DNA from 2 places in the Paenibacillus sp. FSL E2-0151 genome. Region 2 is predicted to be linked to the other one. Evidence: riboswitches for the same ligand, from Rfam matches in the RefSeq annotation. Region 2 holds a riboswitch; the other holds the start of a gene.
The links. A riboswitch is a leader RNA that binds a small molecule or an ion and turns the genes downstream of it on or off. The one in region 2 is predicted to bind thiamine pyrophosphate.

Region 1: linked by a shared signal. The riboswitch ahead of MHI55_RS18285 (thiamine phosphate synthase) and the one ahead of MHI55_RS02675 (ABC transporter substrate-binding protein) in region 2 are both predicted to bind thiamine pyrophosphate.

What each region holds. Positions count from the first base shown of each region.
Region 1 is NZ_CP150308.1:4,045,731-4,056,551, reverse strand. Features, by position in the region: gene MHI55_RS18315 (hypothetical protein) at 1-553, shown strand, start outside; gene MHI55_RS18310 (hypothetical protein) at 616-1,101, shown strand; gene MHI55_RS18305 (hypothetical protein) at 1,118-1,516, shown strand; gene MHI55_RS18300 (hypothetical protein) at 1,513-2,064, shown strand; gene MHI55_RS18295 (hypothetical protein) at 2,051-3,034, shown strand; gene MHI55_RS18290 (ABC-F family ATP-binding cassette domain-containing protein) at 3,173-4,723, shown strand; TPP riboswitch at 4,799-4,908, shown strand; gene MHI55_RS18285 (thiamine phosphate synthase) at 5,135-5,797, shown strand; gene thiO (glycine oxidase ThiO) at 5,815-6,981, shown strand; gene thiS (sulfur carrier protein ThiS) at 6,978-7,181, shown strand; gene MHI55_RS18270 (thiazole synthase) at 7,184-7,951, shown strand; gene MHI55_RS18265 (ThiF family adenylyltransferase) at 7,948-8,997, shown strand; gene MHI55_RS18260 (response regulator transcription factor) at 9,117-9,821, shown strand; gene MHI55_RS18255 (C40 family peptidase) at 9,932-10,432, opposite strand; gene MHI55_RS18250 (thiamine diphosphokinase) at 10,729-10,821, opposite strand, start outside.
Region 2 is NZ_CP150308.1:539,434-550,254, forward strand. Features, by position in the region: gene MHI55_RS02660 (ABC transporter ATP-binding protein) at 1-721, opposite strand, end outside; gene MHI55_RS02665 (ABC transporter permease) at 759-1,517, opposite strand; gene MHI55_RS02670 (thiamine-binding protein) at 1,517-1,807, opposite strand; gene MHI55_RS02675 (ABC transporter substrate-binding protein) at 2,030-3,070, opposite strand; TPP riboswitch at 3,290-3,402, opposite strand; gene MHI55_RS02680 (NAD(P)-dependent oxidoreductase) at 3,548-4,303, opposite strand; gene MHI55_RS02685 (VOC family protein) at 4,321-4,707, opposite strand; gene MHI55_RS02690 (hypothetical protein) at 4,882-5,391, shown strand; gene MHI55_RS02695 (MFS transporter) at 5,813-7,048, opposite strand; gene serS (serine--tRNA ligase) at 7,436-8,734, shown strand; gene MHI55_RS02705 (Ig-like domain-containing protein) at 9,007-10,113, shown strand; gene MHI55_RS02710 (GrpB family protein) at 10,397-10,821, shown strand, end outside.

The sequences.
Region 1 (10,821 bases), 3.5 Mb from region 2:
GATTATAGCCATTCTCATGGGTGCAGCAGGGTACTACATGCCCGTATGGCTTATGTTATTTCAGCGGAAAATGCGAAGGTTGGATATGCGACATGAAATCTATCAATTCCAGACAGTGATTTCCATTTTGCGTGAGATGGACCGGATGTCAGTCGAGGAGATATTGGAGTGGCTTAATCGATTTTCCGTCATTTTCAAGCGCCCGCTTCAAAAATGTTTGTTGCATTTTGAACATGGACCAGAGCTTGCACTTGAACAATTAAAGGAAGAGGCGGGTTTGCCCGAGTTCCAGAGACTGGTTGATAAATTGCAGCTTGCCCTTGGCAAAATTTCAATACGTGAAGCCTTCGATGATCTCGAGAGCATGATGGCATTTTATTTTGAACAACGCAAGCAGGAGTACAGCAAAATGATAGATGTCAAAGCATCATGGGGGAGAACTATTGGATTTACACCTATGTATGCCCTTATCTTTTTGTATCTGGTTATTCCATTGGTCGGTATGAGTTTCTTACAGATGAGCATTTATTATGAGCAAATTCAGAAACTGTAGCACAATTCATCTGTGTGACAGTCTGAAATAGTTTAATAACTTATAACTTGGGAGGATTTATCATGAACAATGCATCAAGCGCTTTAAAGGTGGCAGCAGGGATATTCTTAACAATCGCTTTGATCACAATTGTAGTTCTGTTGTTTATTTCGGCTCAGGAGGCAACCAAGACGGCCCAGAACAATTTTGCTGATATCCAAACCGAGTTGTCCCAGGCTGCATTTACGGTATATGACGGAACAACCATCAGTGGATCACAGGTAACGAATGCGCTGCGTAAATATGCGGACAAGGATCAGTTCGGTATTCAAGTTATTACAGGTAAAAATAAAGCGGGTCAATGGTACGGCAATCAATTAAACATTTCACAGGATCTCAATAATGCGGACTACGGCTCGGTTATTGCACCCGACGATAAAGTGGGGATTATTAACCAGACCATGAGTGAAAAAGAAAATCAATATGTCAATCCAAGTGGTAAATTCAAAGCCATTATCGTAAAAGACCGTTCGAACGTGGTAAGAGGGCTGATCTTCCAGCAATCCTGACAGGAGTTGGTTTAACATGTCCCGGAATACACAGCATCTCATGTTGTTTTGTACGGCGGTTGTCCTGTTTGTGACAGCCTGCCTGTACGGGCAACAGAATGTTAAGATTTTATCAGCGGCCTTGAACGACAGAGTACAGACAACAGCAGGCATGGAAGGTCGGCTGACAACAACACTGCATACCACCAATCCGTATCAGTATAGTGGTGCGGAAGTGTTGCATACCGTTAGACAGATGACAGGCACAGGCATTACTGTGGAGGTAGATGGAACTTCGTATGTGATCGATCCACTTGTCAGCAAAACAGCGACGATTCCTGTCCAGCTCGATGCCACCTACAGACCAGAGTTTATAAGAAATGAAACTGGAGAACTGCTCAAGATTGTTTTTTGGAAGGAGGCGAGTGTGAATTGATTAATGCCGCATCCAAGCTGCTTGCCGTATTGCTCGCAGTCCTTCTGCTCTATGTGTACCCAGCTGCTGAAACAGCCGATCGGCAGGATGATATAGCACGTATGACGGCTGTTCAGAATGTAACACGTTTTGTTGATGCTGTCCGAACAAAAGGGTATATTTCACCTCGAATGTTGGCTGAGTTTGAGGAGCAACTGGCTCAGACAGGCAATGTGTATGAGGTATCCATGGAACATTTACATAAGAAATATGTACCTCATTATATGGATCCAATGGACAATAACAGTTTTAACGGGACCTATGAGGTTGTGCAGGATGGATATTATTCGGCTCAGATTCGAGAAAGACTATTCCCATCCTCAGGTGTGATACCGGTTGATGATCCTGGCCGAAGATATACGTTGACGACAGGGGATTTTTTCACCGTGACGCTCCAAAATACAAATCGTACACCTTCCATGCTCATTCGTGAATGGTTGAGTGGTACGGCTCAGGCTTCAGCAGTATTTGTAACATACGGAGGTATGGTCCTCAATGAAGATTACTGAGCTATCCATTGTATTTGTGCTGATCTTTTTCCCGCTCTTCTGGATCATCTCACTCCATACCCAAGATGCCGAAGAGGCTCAATATTTTGGTCAACGATACAGATCTGCACTTCAAACCTCAGTCATGGATGCAGGTGCAGTCATGCATCAGAATGAGAAACAAAATGATGAAGCGGGTTATGATTCAACCAAGTTTGTTAAAGCGGACAAAGAGCTTGCCTTGTTAACATTTACGCAGACGATGGCTTTGAATATAGGGATTCAAGACGATCCCGCAGCTATTCGAAACATGTTTAATTACATTCCTGCCGTGGTTATTCTGGATTATGATGGCTATTATATGTTGTCCAAAGAAACAGAGATGACGGGTAGCCGTGAAGATTCTTTCAGGCAAGTGTGGAGCCCCAAGAAACCTTATACATATTCAGATTCTAATGGTAACAGTATCAACTTTACACTGGATGACTACGTATATGCTTTTGACGCAAGCGCAGGGAGATGGATTGAGGGATTCCAAAAAGAACTGGCTTCAAGCACACAGATTCCTTTACTTCAGAATACCAGCGTATTTGAGCAAGTTAGACAAAGCCGGATTGTGACTACGGTGCAGGATGATCTGGCTGATGTGATTAACCGCCATAATGAGTTTGCCAGAAAAAACGGTATTTCCTATACATTTACAATGCCCCTGATTGCGCAGGAAGATTGGTACAATTCCATTAATGATACAGGGATTATGGCCTTTATCCAAGGTATAGGTGTGGGTGACCAAAAGATCAACAATTATGCGATCGGTGGAGGCAGACTTGTGAAGAAAACGGCCATCGTAGGTGGGGTAGATCCTTTAACGGGTATCAAGTACTACTATCCCTCCACATGTGGTAATGGTTACCGTGCTGAAGAGGTGTTTACAGACGCAAGACAAGCAGCTGCACAAGGCTATTTCGAATATAAATGCTCTAATCGTTAGGGTAGCCTGTATGACAAAATCATGTAAGAGGTTCCTGAACTGTTTACATTACTTTCAGAAAAGACGGGACCTGTGCTAGAATAGGGTTTCGGAACAATAATAAAAGTAATGTCTAATAGATAGGAGCAACCTCATCTTATGAGTTTATTGTCAGTAGAGAACGTAAGTCACAATTTTGGAGATCGCACGTTATTTAAAAATGTATCGTTTCGTTTACTTGCCGGAGAGCGTGTAGGACTTGTTGGTGCCAATGGTGTGGGTAAATCCACATTAATGAACATCCTTACCGGTAAATTGCTTAAAGATAGTGGAAAAGTGGAATGGACACCTAAGGTCCGTTATGGATATCTGGATCAGCACACGAAGCTTACCCCAGGCAAAACCATTCGTGACGTTCTTAAAGATGCATTCCTTCCGTTGCTTGAATTAGAAAAAGAAATGATGAATATAACGGACCAGATGGCAGATGCAGATCCAGATAAGCTGGAGCAGTTGCTGGAAGAGATGGGCGATATTCAGGAACAACTGGAACAGGGCGACTTTTATCTGATTGACGTAAAAGTGGAAGAGATGGCCAATGGACTTGGTTTGTCCGCAATTGGTCTGGATCGGGATGTCGCAGCTCTAAGTGGTGGACAACGTACCAAGGTGCTTCTGGCCAAGCTTCTGCTTGAGAAACCTACAGCTCTTTTGCTGGATGAGCCGACCAACTATCTGGATGTAGAACACATTGAATGGTTGTCACGTTACCTGAAGGACTACCCTCATGCGTTTCTTTTAATCTCCCATGACACGGAATTCATGAATGAAGTCGTAAATGTCATTTATCATTTGGAATTTGCCAAATTAACGAGATATGCAGCGAACTATAACAAGTTCCTCGAGATGGCTGATATGAATAAAGCCCAGCATATTGATGCGTACGAGAAACAGCAAGAGTACATCAAGAAGCAGGAAGATTTCATTCAGCGTAACAAGGCACGTGCTTCAACTTCAGGTCGAGCGAAGAGCCGGGAGAAACAGCTGGACAGAATTGAACGTATTGATCGTCCAGATGAAGCGGCCAAACCAACGTTCAAATTCAAGGATGCCCGCGCGAGCAGCAAAACGGTCTTTGAGGGCATTGATTTTGAAATTGGATATACGTATCCTTTGCTGCCTAAAATGACAATGACAATTGAACGTGGTGAAAAGATTGCCATCGTAGGTTGTAATGGTGTGGGTAAATCAACACTGCTGAAAACCATCCTGGGAAAAATATCTCCACTCAGTGGAAAGACTTTCTTGGGAGATTATCTCGAAACGGCCTATTTTGAGCAGGAAGTTCGTGCTGGGAATATCACGCCGATTGAGGATGTGTGGAATGAGTTTTCACATTTGACCCAAAATGAAGTCCGGGGTCATCTCGCTCGCTGCGGGTTGAAAAATGAGCACATTACCCGTCCGCTTAACATGCTGAGTGGTGGAGAGCAAGCCAAGGTTCGTCTATGCAAACTCTTGATGCGTGAAAGCAACTGGATTCTATTCGATGAGCCGACGAACCATTTGGATGTCACAGCTAAAGCTGAGTTACAGCGTGCCTTGCAAGAATTCAAGGGAACGGTGTTGCTGGTATCTCATGAACCTGATTTCTACGAGGGTTGGGTTACCAAAACATGGAATGTTGAAGAATGGTCTGAGAAAAACTAGACAATTCAAGCAACGCTTAATAGAAATGAACGGTGACAAAAAAATCCTTCTATGGTAACATAGGCTACAACTTCATATGAACACTAGGGGGGCCGCACGATGTGGCTGAGATGGAAGAATGCGATTCCGGACCCTTTGCACCTGATCTGGATCATACCAGCGTAGGGAAGTGGCGAGCGCGTTTCAGTGAATGACGTGAGCAAACGGCAATTCGGAAGGATTTCAACCGTCTGCTTAACGAATTGAAACATGCAGTTGCGTGTATAACGTTATGGCTATAAGGTCTATAGCTTTATTGCACGAAATGAACTGTATGTATCAGTCAGTCATCTGGTCCTATAATTAATACGCAGCCACTCCCCTACGGGAGTGGCTTTTTTGTGTTTTCATAGCATTCACACATGGAAGGGGATGAACAGTACGGTAAGTTCTCATGAACATGTTCACGAATCATTTGAATTGCATGTTGTATCTACGGGTGTAGGGAATCAAGCATCTTTTGTAAAAGCTGCAAAGGACGTTTGGCCATGGGTGGACTACATCCATATACGAGAGAAACAACTCTCGTGGCAAGACAAGATCGGTTGGGCTGAAAGTCTGCGTAGCGTTGGCGTTCCATCTTGTCGCATCGTTATCAATGGTTCAGAACTGCCACCACAGAATGACATCTATGGCGGTGTACATTGGGGGCAAGATGCGATACGTAACTATAACCCTGCTGTAATAAGCAATATGCAGCGACTTCGTTTGGGCGTATCTGTTCATTCAATCGATGAGGCAAAAATCGCTGAAGAACGGGGAGCCGATTACCTTTTCTTCGGGCATGTCTACTCAACCAACAGTAAGCCTGATCTTGAACCAAGAGGATTATATGCTCTGGCTGAAGTGTGCTCTGCTGTCTCCATTCCTGTCATGGCGATTGGGGGCATCGAACCGGGGAACATTCACGCTATTCGCTCTGCAGGCGCACAGGGAGTCGCTGTGATCTCGAATGTATGGGCGAGTGATTCCCCGGATCGGGCGGCTGCATTATTAAGGCAGTCTATCGTGGCTACAGAAAGTCTGAGGCGCTGAATCAAGGAGATGAGAGGATGAAAGAGATCGTTACTGATAGACCGGATAAAATTCATGCAGAAACGATTATTGTAGGAGGAGGCGTTGTTGGTTGTGCCATTGCGTATGAGCTTGCTTCCCGTGGACAGGATGTGCTGTTGCTGGAGCGTTCGGCGATTGCGGGAGGCACTTCTTGTGCGGCGGCTGGAATGCTGGCGGCAGATAGTGAGGATTTTGCTCATCCTTTGATGGCTAAGCTCGCCAGGCAGAGTAAACAGTTACTTATCGAGCAACAGGTGCTAATGGCTACACTCAGCAAGGTAGAGGTTGGTCTGCAACGCCAGGGATTCCTAACTCCTTTTCGTTCATACAGTGAATTAAGTAGTTATAAGGACAATCGGAAGTCTGCGTTGTCTGCTGATGAGGTATGGTGGGATCGTTCCGTTGTGCAACAGGAGGCATCATGGCTTAACAGAGATACGTATGGAGCCTACTACAGACCTTACGAGAGTGAGATTCTTCCAGTCCATCTAACGAAGGCATACGCCGAATCGGCTCAAACATTGGGAGCACGGGTTATGGAGGACATACAGGATATACGTGTGCAAGCAAACGAACACGGCGTGCAGGGAATCAACACATCCACCGGTGAGATGAGATGCAAACATGTCATTATAGCGGCTGGATTACAGAGTGAAGAGTTGATGAGACATGTGAATCTGAGCTTGCCTGTGTGGTCGGTAAAAGGTGAAATAGCCGCCGTTCAGTTCTCAGATGAACATGCAGGGTACAGACCTGACAGAACGGTGTATGCAGAGGATATCTATATTGTTCCCAAAGCCAATGGAGAGGTTTGGCTCGGGGCAACCAGTCTGCCAGGCAGAACGGATTTGAACGTTTCTGTACAGGGTGTTCAGAAGCTATTAACAGCGGCTACCCACTGGGTGCCTGGGATGAAGGAAGCACAATTTATACGAGCGTGGGCAGGCGTAAGGCCGGCAACTCCGGATGGTCTGCCTTATATAGGTGCTTGCGAAAGTGTTCCCGGGCTGTTTGCCGCCTTTGGACATTACCGTAACGGTATTTTGCTCAGTGCGATAACAGGCAGACTAATCGCTGAATTACTCGCGGGCAAAAGCTCAGAAGAGCTCGGAATTGAGGCGATGAGCCCTGAGCGATTGAACAGAAAGGGAGTGGTGCAGTGAATATCATCGTTAATGGTCAACGGATGGAAATTGAAGACAGATTGAATCGTGTGGATAAACTGCTTCAATCTTTTGATCTGCAAGTCAAGACTGTAGTTGTAGAGCTGAATAAGCATATTTTAACCCGCGAGTATCATGAAACGACGGCATTAAGAGAAGGCGATCGAATCGAGATTGTACATTTTGTAGGAGGCGGTTGATGATGTTGAACATTGGTAAATATACGTTTGAGTCCAGATTGTTGCTCGGAACAGGCAAGTTTTCGGATCTGGAAGTGCAAAGTCAGGCTGTGGAAGCATCTGAAACGGAAGTTTTAACCTTTGCTGTTCGTCGTCTGAATCTGGAGGAACGTAACCAGAAGCATTTCCTGGATACGTTGGATCTGGATAAATACACACTTCTTCCGAATACGGCGGGGGCTTCCACTGCGGAAGAGGCGGTGCGGATTGCCGAGCTTGCGCGGGCTTCAGGACTTTGTGATATGATAAAAGTCGAAGTCATCGGAGATGGAATTACGTTACTCCCAGATCCGATTGAAACGTACAAGGCTTGCGAAATTTTGCTTGAAAAGGGCTTCACGGTATTGCCTTATATTTCGGATGATGTCATTCTGGCCAAAAGGCTACAATTGCTTGGTGTACATGCTGTAATGCCTGGCGCTTCTCCCATCGGAGCGGGCAGAGGCATCATCAATCCCTATAACCTTGAGATCATCATAGAGCAGGCCGTTGTTCCAGTAATTTTAGATGCAGGATTACGCTCCCCAAAAGATGCTGCTTATGCGATGGAACTTGGTGCCGATGGCGTATTGTTAAATACAGCCGTATCCGGATCAGGGGATCCAGTGAGCATGGCTAAAGCGATGCGATTGGGGGTAGAAGCGGGTAGATTGGCATATGAGGCAGGCATGATTCCCGTAAAGCGTTATGCAGCAGCCAGTAGTCCGGTGGAAGGAATGGTTCATACATGACAGATCAAATAACATCTTCCGAGCAGGCCGATCGTTATTCCAGACAGGAACGGTACGCGCCACTTGGCAAGGAAGGCCAGGCCAGATTAAAGGGCAGCAGAGTTTTAATTGTAGGCGCTGGCGCACTCGGAACAGGAATTGCAGAAACGTTAGTTCGTTCAGGAGTCGGACACTTAACGATTGTGGATCGTGATTATGTGGAGTGGAGTAACCTGCAGCGGCAGCAATTATATGTAGAACAGGACGCGCTTGAGCGGATACCGAAGGCAATGGCGGCGGAAAAACGTTTATCTGCCATTAATTCCACGGTTCATGTGGAAGGGAAAGTGTTGGACGTCAGAGTAGATGAGTTGGAAGAACTCGTTCAGCATACAGACTTGATCATGGATGCAACGGATAACTTTGATACCCGACTACTTATTAATGATATGGCACAGAAGCACGGTATTCCCTGGATTTATGGTGGATGCGTAGGTAGTTATGGTATTACCTATACGTTTATGCCCGGAGATACGCCATGTTTAAATTGTTTGCTGGGTGAAGTCCCTCTGGGTGGAGATACCTGTGATACGTCTGGCATCATACCTCAAGCCGTACAGATGGTAACGGCGAATCAGACCGCAGAAGCGATGAAGTTACTTAGTGGCAATGCAAATGCATTGAGACGTAAGTTATTGTCATTTGACGTGTGGAGGAACGAATACATATCCATCAATGTGGATGGTGCGAAAAAGCAAGACTGTCCTTCCTGCGGTACTTCGGCAACGTATCCATATCTTTCTGCGTCCAATCTGGAGAAAACAGATGTGTTGTGTGGCAGGGACACCGTTCAGATCCGACCTGCAAGGCGCATGAATCTGGATCTTCAACATACAGCAGATCGCCTGAACAGGCTTCAAGAAGGAAAAGTGGAATCCAATCCGTTTCTGGTTTCTTTTACAACAGGAGTCCATAGAATGGTTATTTTCCAAGATGGACGTGTCCTCGTACACGGAACAAAAGACACAGCTGAAGCACGTACGCTTGTCCATCGCTACTTTGGTTAAAGCAAGAAAGAAGCAAAGTCTGTTCCCTTGAGGGAATGGACTTTTTCATTTTACGGCATGCTATCTGTACCAACCATTGCTGCGAGCGGTGGGGATAGAGACAGGCCGGGTGAAAAAGAGTGAAAACAGCCATTTTGCTGATTGGAGCAGGAGAGCAGGTCAGCCTTATTCAGGATGTTTTATGTAGCGAAGGGTATGAAGTGCAACGAATGGAGTGGTCTGAACTAAACCAATCCGTCGAGCCTTCGTTGTTGCATATTAACCTGATCATCCTGGTAGACCGGGAAGAGGGGACGAAACATTGTGGCAAGGATCAGAAATTAGAATTAAAACGATGGTTAGATAAAGGTCAGGTTATACCTCTACTGGTTATTACTTCAAATGCATCTCCTCAGTTCATCGTGGAATGGCTGGATTATGGAGCTAATGACGTGATGGAGGAACCCATCCACATGACCGTAATGCTTGCCAGAATACGAAACTTATTGCGTGTTTTTGCGAATGCAACACCAGAGGGCGAAGAAGTAATTGTAGTACATGATCTTAAAGTGAATTTGCGTTCAAGACGGGTAAATCGTGCGGGTGAATACCTGACATTAACACCAAAAGAGTACGAATTGCTGGAATTTCTGGCCCTGCATGTGAATAAAGCATGTACCCGGAGTGATATTTTGCGGGAAGTATGGGGATATGAGTATGCGATGGATACCAACGTTGTGGATGTGTATATCAAACATCTGAGGGTTAAGGTGGATAAGGGAAGAAGTGTGAAACTGATTCATACTGTGCGTGGGATCGGTTATATGTTGCATGATAAAAATTAGATTACGAAGGTTAGTTCCATGAATCACCAGTTTAAAGTGTGGCAAAAAGAGGGTAAAAATAAAAGACCGGATAATACCCCCGGTCCTTACTCATTAGCTATGATGTGAATCTAAAGTACACGACGAGCTTTAACATACGTTCTCTTCCAAGTACCAGAGTCCAGATCAGAGAGGGTTACGCCTGGAGATCCGTACGTATGCAGAATCTTACCATTTCCCGCATAAACGCCTACGTGAGTGACATTGGAACCGGTAGAACGGCTACCGCTGGAGAAGAATACCAGATCTCCGACACGGAGATTAGCTTTAGACACAGCTTTACCTTCTTTGGATTGGTTCACGGAAGTGCGCGGCAAATCTACACCATACTTTTTGAAAATATATTTCATAAAAGAAGAGCAATCAAAAACTTTGGTTGTTGAGGTTGAAGCACCAAATTTATATGGAGTTCCAGTAAATTGTTTACCATAGTTAACAATCTGTTGACCTGTGGATACAGAAGCAGTTGCTGCCTGTGCAACAGGTGCGTTAGTCATTAATACAGCTCCAAAACCTAGTGTAGCGCACAACCCGACGGTTACGGCCTTTTGGACAAAGATGTTTGTTTTCATGTTAGTTAGTACCTCCAAAATTCGTTTTCGTTAAGTTGCTAGAGCGAGTATAACAGCTTTGTAACAGCCTAGAAATTGGATAGGGGAGTGTAATCCCTTGCACCACAATGGTTTGGGTATGTTTATTAAAATATGATTAAAAATGTCAAAAAATTAATCATTGACGAATGAAGAATAATGATGAAACAACAAAGACCCTTGAATATCAAGGGTCTTTATTATGTGTGAACCTATTTTCTTGATTGAATCACTGGTTACAAAAACGTAATAAATAACTATGAAGCATACGAATAGATTCAATCTTTGCTCTGAATAATCAGTAATAAGCCGCTATCAATAGTGACTGTACCGGAGGAGCCTAAGAGCTTGTTGCTTACACCCAAGGATTG
Region 2 (10,821 bases):
CTTCGATATTATGGGTGATGAACAGCACCGAGCGGCGGTTCTGTTCCCAGATATCAAGTAGCCAGCGCTGCATGTCGCTACGTGTCAGTGCATCCAGTGCGCTGAAGGGTTCGTCCAGTAGCATCAGCTCCTGCGGACTGAGCAGGGCGCGCAGAAAAGCAGCACGCTGCTGCATTCCGCCCGACAGCATATGAGGATAGGCCTGCTCAAACCCGGCAAGACCCACGCTGCTTAACCACTTACGAGCTTCCTCAAGTGCTTCGGCCCGAGGGGGAGCACTTGAAGCTACTTCACCAGCAAGCAGTACATTGTCTTCAATGGTACGCCAAGGGAAAAGAGCGGGTTGTTGCGGCATATAACTAATCTTGCCACGCTGTCCCGTTACATTCTGACCGTTCATAAGCACTTGGCCTTCCTGTGGCTTAAGCAGACCGCCGATGATATGGAACAGGGTGCTCTTGCCACAGCCAGAAGGTCCAACGATAGCAACAAACTCGCCTTGCTCCACAGTCAGGGACAGGTCGTTCAGAACCGGTAGCTTGCTACGCCGTTCACGGAATGATGCATGAACATTAACAACGTCCAGTGCAGGTGGAACCGGAGCAGGAGTCGTGTTGGCAGATCGATCAGGCGTAGCCGAGTTAAACTTTTCACCGTGCGTTGGCTCCATTACACTTGCTCCTCGTCCAGGCTGGACTTGTTCATCCTGTTGCAGATTCATATGGTCATCACTTCCTAATATACAGATTACTTCTTTACTACCGCTTTTGTGGCCGCCAGCGCACGAGCAGCTTCTCCAGCAGGGCAATGAACAGGAAGAGCAGCAAGCTGAGCGCGACAATAATCATGATCGCCACGAATAGGCGGTCCGTACGATAAGCCGACTTTTGCAACATCATATAATAACCAATACCCTTGTCTGCACCAATCCATTCGGCGATGATGGCGCCCATCACGCTATAGGTAGCGGCGATTTTGACACCGGAGAACACGGATGGCAGCGCATGGGGAAGCTCCAGCTTCCAGAAGATCTGATGACGTTTCGCACCAGCCATGCGCATATAGTTCATCATCGCCGCGTCAGTACGGGTCAAGCCATCCATCGCCGCCACTGCAACAGGGAAGAAGCAGACGAGGATGATCGTAATCAGCTTGGGCAACAGCCCGAATCCAAACCAGATTAACAGGAGCGGCGCGAGCGCGATGGTTGGGATATTTTGACTAAGAATAAGTAAAGGGTACAGGGCTGACTTGAGAAAAGGGACCAAATGCAGCACCATCGCTATCAGTAATCCGACCGCTGTGCCAGCCGCGAATCCAATCAGCGTTAACTGAATGGTTGCGGAAGCGTGCATGCCAAGCCGCTCGGCCTGGGTTGCGGCTTCGCGGGCGATGTCGGACGGTGCAGGCAGCATCCATTTCTCAATATGGAAGAGGGAGACGGCTCCCTGCCATATCGCTATAAAGAGAATAACCGCCACAATGGGCGGCCATACACTCTTGAAATAGGCATGCATTAGCGATACTTCTCCGTCAGGGTATCCATGCTGAAGCCAGTAGGGCTATGGGCGATTTTGATCTGGGAGATGATGCTTGGGCTGCCAGCCTCCACGAGTACCTCGTGCATTTTACGGACAACCTCCAGCAGTTCCTCCAGTTCCCCCTCCATCGTGGTGTCGAGTGCGTTCACCTGATATTTCAGGCCGGATTGCTGAATAACTTCAATGGCGCGATCTACGTAAGGATAAGAGTTCTCGCCATTTGGCGTTTTGGGAATAACCTGAATGCTAAGTAGTGTGCTTGCCATGAGAGATCACGGCTCCTTTCGTGATATATAAAATGAACTAATGACTGTTACACTTGCCACTTCGATGACAGAATAACCTTCCAATCGCTGTTATCCCCAGATTTTTGATTCCCTTTCTCTAAAGGGAAAATCCGGTGATAAAGGCGACCGCTTCGCTTTTTCACGTTATTTCTGTCCTCTCCGTCCTCATGTAAATATTAAGTTCGTTTTATATGAGAAATTTTATTGGGGTAAAAACTCGTTCGTATATGCCTTGCTCACATCGATCTGTTCATCCAGCAGTTTTTTACTAAACATCCAGTCGGTGTAGTTCTGCCACACTTCCTGCTTTTGCTCACCCCAACGCGGGGCGTCATCTGTGTACTTTGGACTAAGCCATTTCTGGCTTGCCAGTACCAAGTCTTTATCCAGATCCGGTACGGCCTTGATCAGAATGTTTGCTGCGTCTTCCGGATGATCAATTGCGTATTGATACCCTTCGGAGGTGGCTTTCAGGAATGCTTTCACCAACTCAGGGTCGTTTTGGATCGTCTGCTCGTTTGTTACTAGTACAGGCGTGTAGTAATCCAGTGCATCTGAATAATCCTTCACATATAACATGTCGATCGGTTCTCCGCGCAGTTCGGCTTCAATACCTGTCCAGGCGTAGAAAATCCATGCAAAATCAATGTCCCGTTTTACTGCGGTGAAAAAGTCGGCGTCACCCATATTAATGTTTTTCACTTTGGATACATCGGCTCCGTCGCCTTCCATAATGGATTGCATCACGGCTTCTTCGACTGGGGAACCCCAACCGCCATAGGTTTTACCTTCAAAATCTTTCGGTGACTTGATATTCCGATCCGCCGGAGCAGCGAAACCAGATGTATTATGCTGAATAACTGCTGCGATGGAGACCAATGGAACACCCTGTGTGCGGGCTTGAGTTACACTCTCCTGATAACTTACGCCAAAAGGCACTTCATTCGAGGCAACCATTGTATCTGCGCCACCGGCACCTGGTTGTACAATCTCCACGTTCAAGCCTTCGGCCTTATAAAAACCTTGATCTACAGCTGCATACAGGCCGGTATGATTCGTATTTGGTGTCCAGTCGAGCACCACTTTAATATCTTTCAGGGCGGCAGTGTCACCTTCGTTGCTGCTTTCCGTATTTGTGTTGCCGTTCTGCCCAGCTGGGGCAGCTTCTTTGCCACCACATGCGGCTACAGTCACCATAAGCACGCACAAGAGCAACAATCCCATCGTTTTACGCCATTTCATCTGTGGTCTCTCCTTCGGTATGTCCGGCCGATTGGCACGGGGTACTCCTTGGCTTCATATCCAATCATCTTGCATAAATCGACAGATTTATACCAGTTGAGATCTGGATAACGTCACTTTTTTAGCTCTCTGGCTATATAAAAGAACATTAAAAAAGCGTCCCGTATTCCGGGACGCGTGCAGGCGTTAGAGAGGTGGCGTTCAGCCATAGGGCTGTGCCATTTCGATATACTCCGATTCCTACGCTGGCATGATCCAGATCAGGTCTAAGGGTTAGTATCTTGGTGGGATACACTCTCAGCCGGCCAATTCCGACTCCCCTGGGAAACTATGAAGTTACGGGCATTACTAGGTGTAATTATAGGCCAGCAGGTGGAACGTGTCCAGTCAGGAACTGGATGGGGACACGTATGAACTTATCAAACAGGCCGTTATACATATGTATAAGAGCCTGTTTGGATGTGTTATTTTCAATAATTATCGTGGGGAATCATATAAGGCAATCTGACTGAGTGCAAAAGCATCGGATTTTGGGTCATAACCTACCTGTTTCTGAGTGGTTTCCAGATTTAATCGTTTAAACCGATTATTCGAGATCCCATGCAGTATGGTGAAGGGTTCAAGATCGGTAGTTGTAATTGCTTTGAACATCAAATCACACAAGTCAGCCGGACTAATGTACGCGCTCATATCCCTTGCCTCCAGCACGGGTCCGTCCGGTTGAAAATCATCATATGCACCTATACGTACCGCAACACTTTGTAAACCTTCGGTATACGCAAAATAGGAAGCGAGCGATTCTCCAAAACATTTGCTAACCCCGTACAAATTCCGTGGACGTGTTGGCATGTCCGGATAGACTTGAGCATCAATGGGATACCCCTCAATCGTCTGTGCACTGCTTGCAAGAATGACTCTTCGTACACTTTGGTCTTTAGCTGCACGGAATACATTAAATGTACCTTTGATATTGATGTCCAACAACGATTCATAAAATTCGGCATTCGGAGAAGGATCTCCAGCCAGATGTACAACCACATCCATGCCTTCGCAAGCACGCTGACAGGCTTCGGGGTCTGTCACATCCAGTGTCATGATCTCATGGCTGGTCCCTTGATACGTATGCAGTCTGTCGATATTTAAATCCGTTAGTCGCAGGCGAAATGCTTCTGACAAGTGTTGGGACAAGTCACGTCCAATTTTTCCGGCTGCGCCAGTAATTAAAATGTTCATGAAATCAGCTCCAATTCTTAGCGCTGGAAGAACTCAATCCATTCCTTTTCAGGTCCATAGATGAAGAAATAGCGGTAACCGTTAGGCAGTGTGATAATCTCTCCGTCGATAAATTCGGCTTCGGTGGCTTGAATGCGTTTGTACTCAGAATCAAGATCATCCACGTGGATCGCAAAATGGTGCACCGTACCTTCAGAAGGCAGGTTGTCGCTGTATCCTTGAATTAGCTCAATCTCAGTCTCGTTACTTCCATTGAAGCCGAGAAAGGCGAGCTGAATGACGCCGTTAGTATGGGTTACGCGGTCTTTCAATTCAAGACCAACAATCTCCGTATAGAAACGCAGCGTGGTCTCCAGATCACGCACGGCAATGCCGACGTGGTCAATGCGTTTTTGAAAACTCACAATCAAAAACCTCCTTATGTAGTGAATGTTTCTACCATTTTAAGGGATATCATAGAGCTGTACTACATGGTTGTCAAATCCAATTTTAAATTGGAAAAATCATAATTGTTCACAGAATGTTCACTTATGCGGAGGGTTTGGTCATCTCTATAATTACGAAGGTAAACAGAGAGGATGAGAGAATTGCCAACCAGCAAGAAGGAACAAATTATTTTCGGATTAATGATGTGTACAGGAATGGTCTTGGTCATGATGTTCTTCAATCTATGGCACAGTGGGTTACTCGGCAAGATGTCCCCGCTTGAGATACTGCTTCAATTCATATTATGTTTTGTCATCGCGTTTCTGGTGGAGTCTTTCATTGTTGGCCCTGTGGCGAGAAAGATTGCATTCTCCTTGCCCTTTGACAAGTCCAACAAGATTTTGGGTGTGCTCGTCATGTCATTTTTCATGGTGATTGGCATGGTTCTGATCATGTCCATGTATGGAATGATTTCAGCGTATCTTGCAGACCAATTAAGTGGGGGTTCCATATTCCGTACCTATCTTCAGACGATCGCTCGCAACTTCAGCCTGGCGCTTCCATATCAGTTAATCATTCTGGGACCACTCGTGCGATATGTATTCGGTAAATTCATCAAGGATAACGGGCCCGTAATGCCTGTCGTTAACAAAAGTGTGTGATTCGGCTGGCCCTAAGTATTTCCTGGGCAATCTTGTGCAAATGAATAGATATTATTCTCACCTTTAATGAAAGGTGATGAGAGAGGCAAAGATAGGGCACTGCCGCCATATTACAGCGCTAACGAATCAAGAACACCTTATTAGGCCTGTTTTTAGGGAATGAAAAATCTAACGAATCTCAGCGGCGTTATTATGCAAAAAACCTCCAACAAGGCATTTAATTGAAGCTAATTATCTATAATAACGTCTCTAGGATTCGTTAGATTTCAAATATGCAGAAATGGAGGGGAATAGCGTGTGCTAGGTTCGTTAGAACAGAGTAACACTACAAAAAAATGCCCACCGTCAGGTCATGACAGTAGACATTACAATTTCTTTAATAGGTATTTCTAATCCTCAGGACTGGATCAACACAGAACTGTTAAGTCGCAGAATTCACCATATGTTTGTTCTGCCATTGATACGTGATCACGCTAATGACAAGTAGGCCAACTGCAAAGATGGCAAGCATCCATGCAGACTGATTAACCGCCAGATGATCAAGACTCCATCCCGTAGTCAAAGGCAGAATGGCACCGCCAACCCCACCTGAGGCAATCAAAATGCTGGGTGTGGATTCTTCTGTTCCGGGCAGCAGTTTACTGGCGAAGACAAGGGCAATGGAGAATATCCCTGACATCGCAAGTCCAAGCAGTAAGATGATGAGAAATGCAGACCAGATTTGGTTTGTAAATGGAAATATCATTAACAAGAGAACAGATGCAAGACAACTGTACAGGACATATACGCGGTATTGGAATTTCTCTGCGATATAACCGGCGAAGAGCCGTCCCACGGACATGGCAATCCAGAAACAGGTGACACTAAGGGCTGCTCCGGCTTCCTTCATGTTCATTTTCTCAATCAGGATCGCCGGCATGAAGTTCGCAAGACTCATCTCTGTGCCAACATAGAGGAAGAAGAACAGGACGAATAATACCAGAAGAGTCCTGTTACGGCCACGATAGGTTGGACTGGATGTACTTGCAGATGCGGGATGCATCTCACCCGATGTCCCAGCAGAGTGCGTATTTACGGAAGCATGATTTGAACTCTGTCGCTCCAGAAACTTATCGAGTTCACCGAATGATCCTTTCGCCCAGAAAACAAAGGTCAGCGCTGCGCAGATCGCAACAACGAGAAAGGAGAGACGCCAGTTTCCGGCAGCAATCAGACCGCTGGCAATGAGCGGCATGACCATCGCCCCAATCCCGAATAACACTTCCAGTCGACTCATAGCAACGGCTGTATTGTCTTTGATTGCAGCGATGATAATGGTGCCAATAACAGCTTCAACCATTCCGAATCCAAAGCCGGCAGCGGGTGCAATGACGAACATCCAGCCCCATGGTGGCAGCAACATGTAGGATAATTCTGCAATACAGAGCAACGCTGTGGCGATTAACAGGCCTCCCCGTTTACCAAAGCGTCTGTTCAGCCATGGAGATAACAATACACCACCCAGGAATCCGGCAAATTGGGCAAAGATCAGCGTTCCGCCTTGGCTATAATCTTTGCCGTAATGTTCAAGTGCAACCGGTAGAATGGAACCGAGCACAACGTGGGCAAGTCCAATCAGGAAATAGGACAGACATCCGATCCAAAGTAATTTTTTCATAGAGAACTCCTTCTACTTATATACATAAATTGAGGATCACAATAAAGCGCAATCTTGAAGACAAAGTCTATCATAACAGGACATGTTAAGTTGTACCATGAATTCCTGATCGATACAGAAGGTTGCAATCTGGTCCGGCGTTCGTATATACTGAGACCAACAATTACAGATCGGACCATGCCGTTGAAGAGCATCCAACTCGGAGGCGTTTTCGCCAGGGGAGCGATATTTCCCCAAGTTAACCGGAACCGCCCGTTATCGCGGACCAAGAGGCTGGAAGCAGGATATCCTGATTCAGCAAGTTGGGTGGCACCGCGAGCAGAGCGCTCCTCGTCCCAAGGGATGAGGGCGCTCTTTGTATTTTTACAGCCAAAGGAGACGGTGACCATGTTAGAAATGAAATGGATTCGGGCACATGCAGAAGAGGTTCAGGCAGCGGCAGACGGGAAAAAAATCAAGATCAACATTCGCACATTGTTAGAGCGGGATGAGGAACGCAGGGCACTTTTGCAGGAATCGGAAGAAGGACGCAGATTGCGCAATACGTTATCCGCGGACATTGGCAGACTCATGCAGGCCGGGAATCGGGAACAGGCCGAGGGTTTGCGGGCTCAGGTGAAACAGATCAATGAACAGTTGGAACAGGTGGAAGCGAGGCTCGCCCCTGTGCAGGAGGAAGTAACCAAGCTACAATGGCTGGTACCCAATATCGTGTCCCCGGATACCCCCAATGGCTTGTCGGACGCAGACAATGTAGAGCTACGACGTGTGGGAGAGGTGCCAACGTTCGAGTATAACACCAAAGATCACGTGGAACTTGGGGAGTTGCATGATCTCATCGATATTCCCCGTGGAGTTAAGATTGGCGGTACGCGAAGCTATGTATTAAAAGGCGCTGGCCTGTTATTACATCGAGCAGTACAGCAACTTGCGCTTGATTTGCTTCTGAAGCACGGCTTCACACCGATGGAGGTTCCGCTGATGGTCAGGGAGGATGCACTGGTGAACACCGGATTCTTCCCAACCGGTCGAGATCAGGTCTATGAACTCGAAGGGGAGAACAAGTGGCTGGTGGGAACTTCTGAAGTGCCGCTGGTCTCGTATTATGCGGATGAGATTGTTGATGTTCAAGAGCCTGTGAAGCTGGCCGCAGTATCGACGTGTTTCCGCAGTGAAGTTGGCTCCGGCGGACGGGATGTACGCGGATTATACCGTGTGCACCAATTTGCCAAAGTTGAGCAGGTCATTCTCTGTGCTCCTGATGCGGAAGAATCGGAGCGCATGTTGCAAGAGATTACAGGACACGCCGAAGAATTGCTGCAATTACTGGAACTGCCGTATCGTGTTGTCGCTGTATGTACCGGGGATATGTCGCAGAAAACGTACAAACAGTATGACATCGAGACCTGGATGCCAAGCCGCGTTGCATATGGAGAAACGCATTCGTCGTCGAATCTGCATGATTTTCAGGCGCGCCGTTCGAATATTCGTTGCCTCGATGCCGAAGGCAAGTTGGCGTATTGTCACACCTTGAATAATACGGCGGTGGCATCGCCGCGTATCCTGATTCCTTTGCTTGAGAATCATCAGCAGGAGGATGGAAGCATTCGCATTCCGGCAGCCCTGCGGCCCTATATGGGCGGGGCCGAGAGCTTGATTTTGCCAGAGCAGGACGAAGTGAAGTAGAGAGGTTAGGTAACGCTTTAGTAATTCAAAAAGGGGATGTTCCACACGTCATGTTGTATGTGACGATGGACATCCCCTTTTCAACTGAAATAGTATTTACATAAACCAAGCTCCTAATATGTTGGACTAGATTCAAAGGTTTTGATAACGATTACACGCTAATCTCATGAATTGTTCCAAAACTCTCACATACGACATTCAACTTTATGCAATTCGTATCCGATATAATATAATAGAAGTAAAATATTGGATTATGGGAGATGGATATAGAAATGAGTAGAATCAAACTGGCGCTTCGAGGCACACTCGCTCTAATTATGGCATTAACAATACTGGTCCCTTCGTTGGCCTTGGCGGCTACCGGTGACGTGAAGTCGATTGAAATAACCAATAGCAGCCCGCAGAAGATGAGTGTTTCCGAAACAGCTGCGCTTCAGGTGATGGCAACGGTAGAAGGTTTTGATAACAAGCAGGATGTTACCGAAGGCGTGACTTGGTCCACCAGTAATGCAGCAGTCGCTACGATGGTGAAAGGCAAAGTCAAGGCTGTGGCCGCGGGCGAAGCAACGATTTTTGCAGAAGTAGACGGGGCTAAAGCCCAGTTGGTTGTCCAAGTGCAGGAGAAGATCAAAAGCATCAAAGCTTCACCGAAATCCTACAGTTTTGTTAAAGGCAGTGAAAGCACCCTTCCGAAAGTAAGCATTACCCGTGCGAATGGTAAGGAAGAGGATGTGACGTCTGAGATTGTGTGGTCCGTATCCACTTCTTCGGCTGTGCTGGAAAACGGTAAAATCAAAGGGGTTACACCCGGCAGAGTATTGCTGCAAGGCAAATACGGAACAACGATTGTGAAAGTCCCTGTTGCTGTGACGGACGAAATTACCAAAGTCGAGGTTACCCCTGCCACAATGCAGCTGAACATCAAGAAGTCCAAAGCGTTGAAGGTTATCGGGACCTACGCGAACGGCAAAACCATTAACCTTTCGAAACAGGTCATATGGACCTCTTCCAATACAAATGTAGCTATCGTGAAAAATGGAGCAGTCAAGACGCTGACTGAGGGACAAGCCACCTTGACAGGAACTTATCAAAATCAGACAATAAAGGCAGAGGTTACCGTTGTACCTTTGCTCAAAAAGCTGATTACAGGCCAGAAAAAACTGGTTTTGTCCCCACAGGGAAGCACAACACTGAGTGTGATGGCCCAGTATGATACGGGCAAGACCACTGTTGTGACCAACAGTGCGGTGTGGAGTAGCACAAAGCCGGGCGTAGCGACAGTGACAAATGGCAAGATCGTGGCTGTAGGCAAAGGTAAAACGTCCATCACGGCCAAGTGGGGCAACAAAAAAGTGACGATCCCCGTTACGGTAAAATAAATCTTCATATAATAAAGCATCTTGCATGATCCAAAAATTGGTTTCAGTACATGACATCGTTAAAATCATCAATATCATCAAGGTAACAGACAACCAAGGGGCGTAGACATACGCTCCTTTTTTGGATATATAGAAATATGTATCTGAAATATCTTCTTTTATCCCTAAGTTCCATACTTACATTTCAACGGAGTACTACGATTAAGCGCATGAAGCAACGCACCTATCAAAAATACAGAGAAGGTTACCATTTAAAATGTCATGGTGAAGAGGAGATACCTGAATGAAAGATCCAATGCAACCGGAAAATTGGCCTGCCTGGGCGACAGAGTCGGTAGAGATTGCTCCGGCCAACCCCAATTGGGATGCGCAGGCTCAGGATGAAATCCGGCAACTCAAACGTTGTCTACAGCAGTTTAATATTCATCAATTCGAACATATCGGAAGCACGTCCATTCCAGGGTTACCCGCCAAGCCCATTATTGATCTGATGGCAGAGGTACAGTCATGGGATGACATGGATCTGATCGTGGATCAGCTGAATCCGTTGGGCTGGAACTACGTTCCGCCTGAACTGGATGGACGGGAGTACAGACGATTCTGGGTCAGGGTTAAGGATGGCAAGAGAGCTGTACACCTGCATCTGATGCGCCCGGGAGAAGAACGCTGGGATCGTCAAATTCGGTTTCGGGATGTGCTGAGAAAACG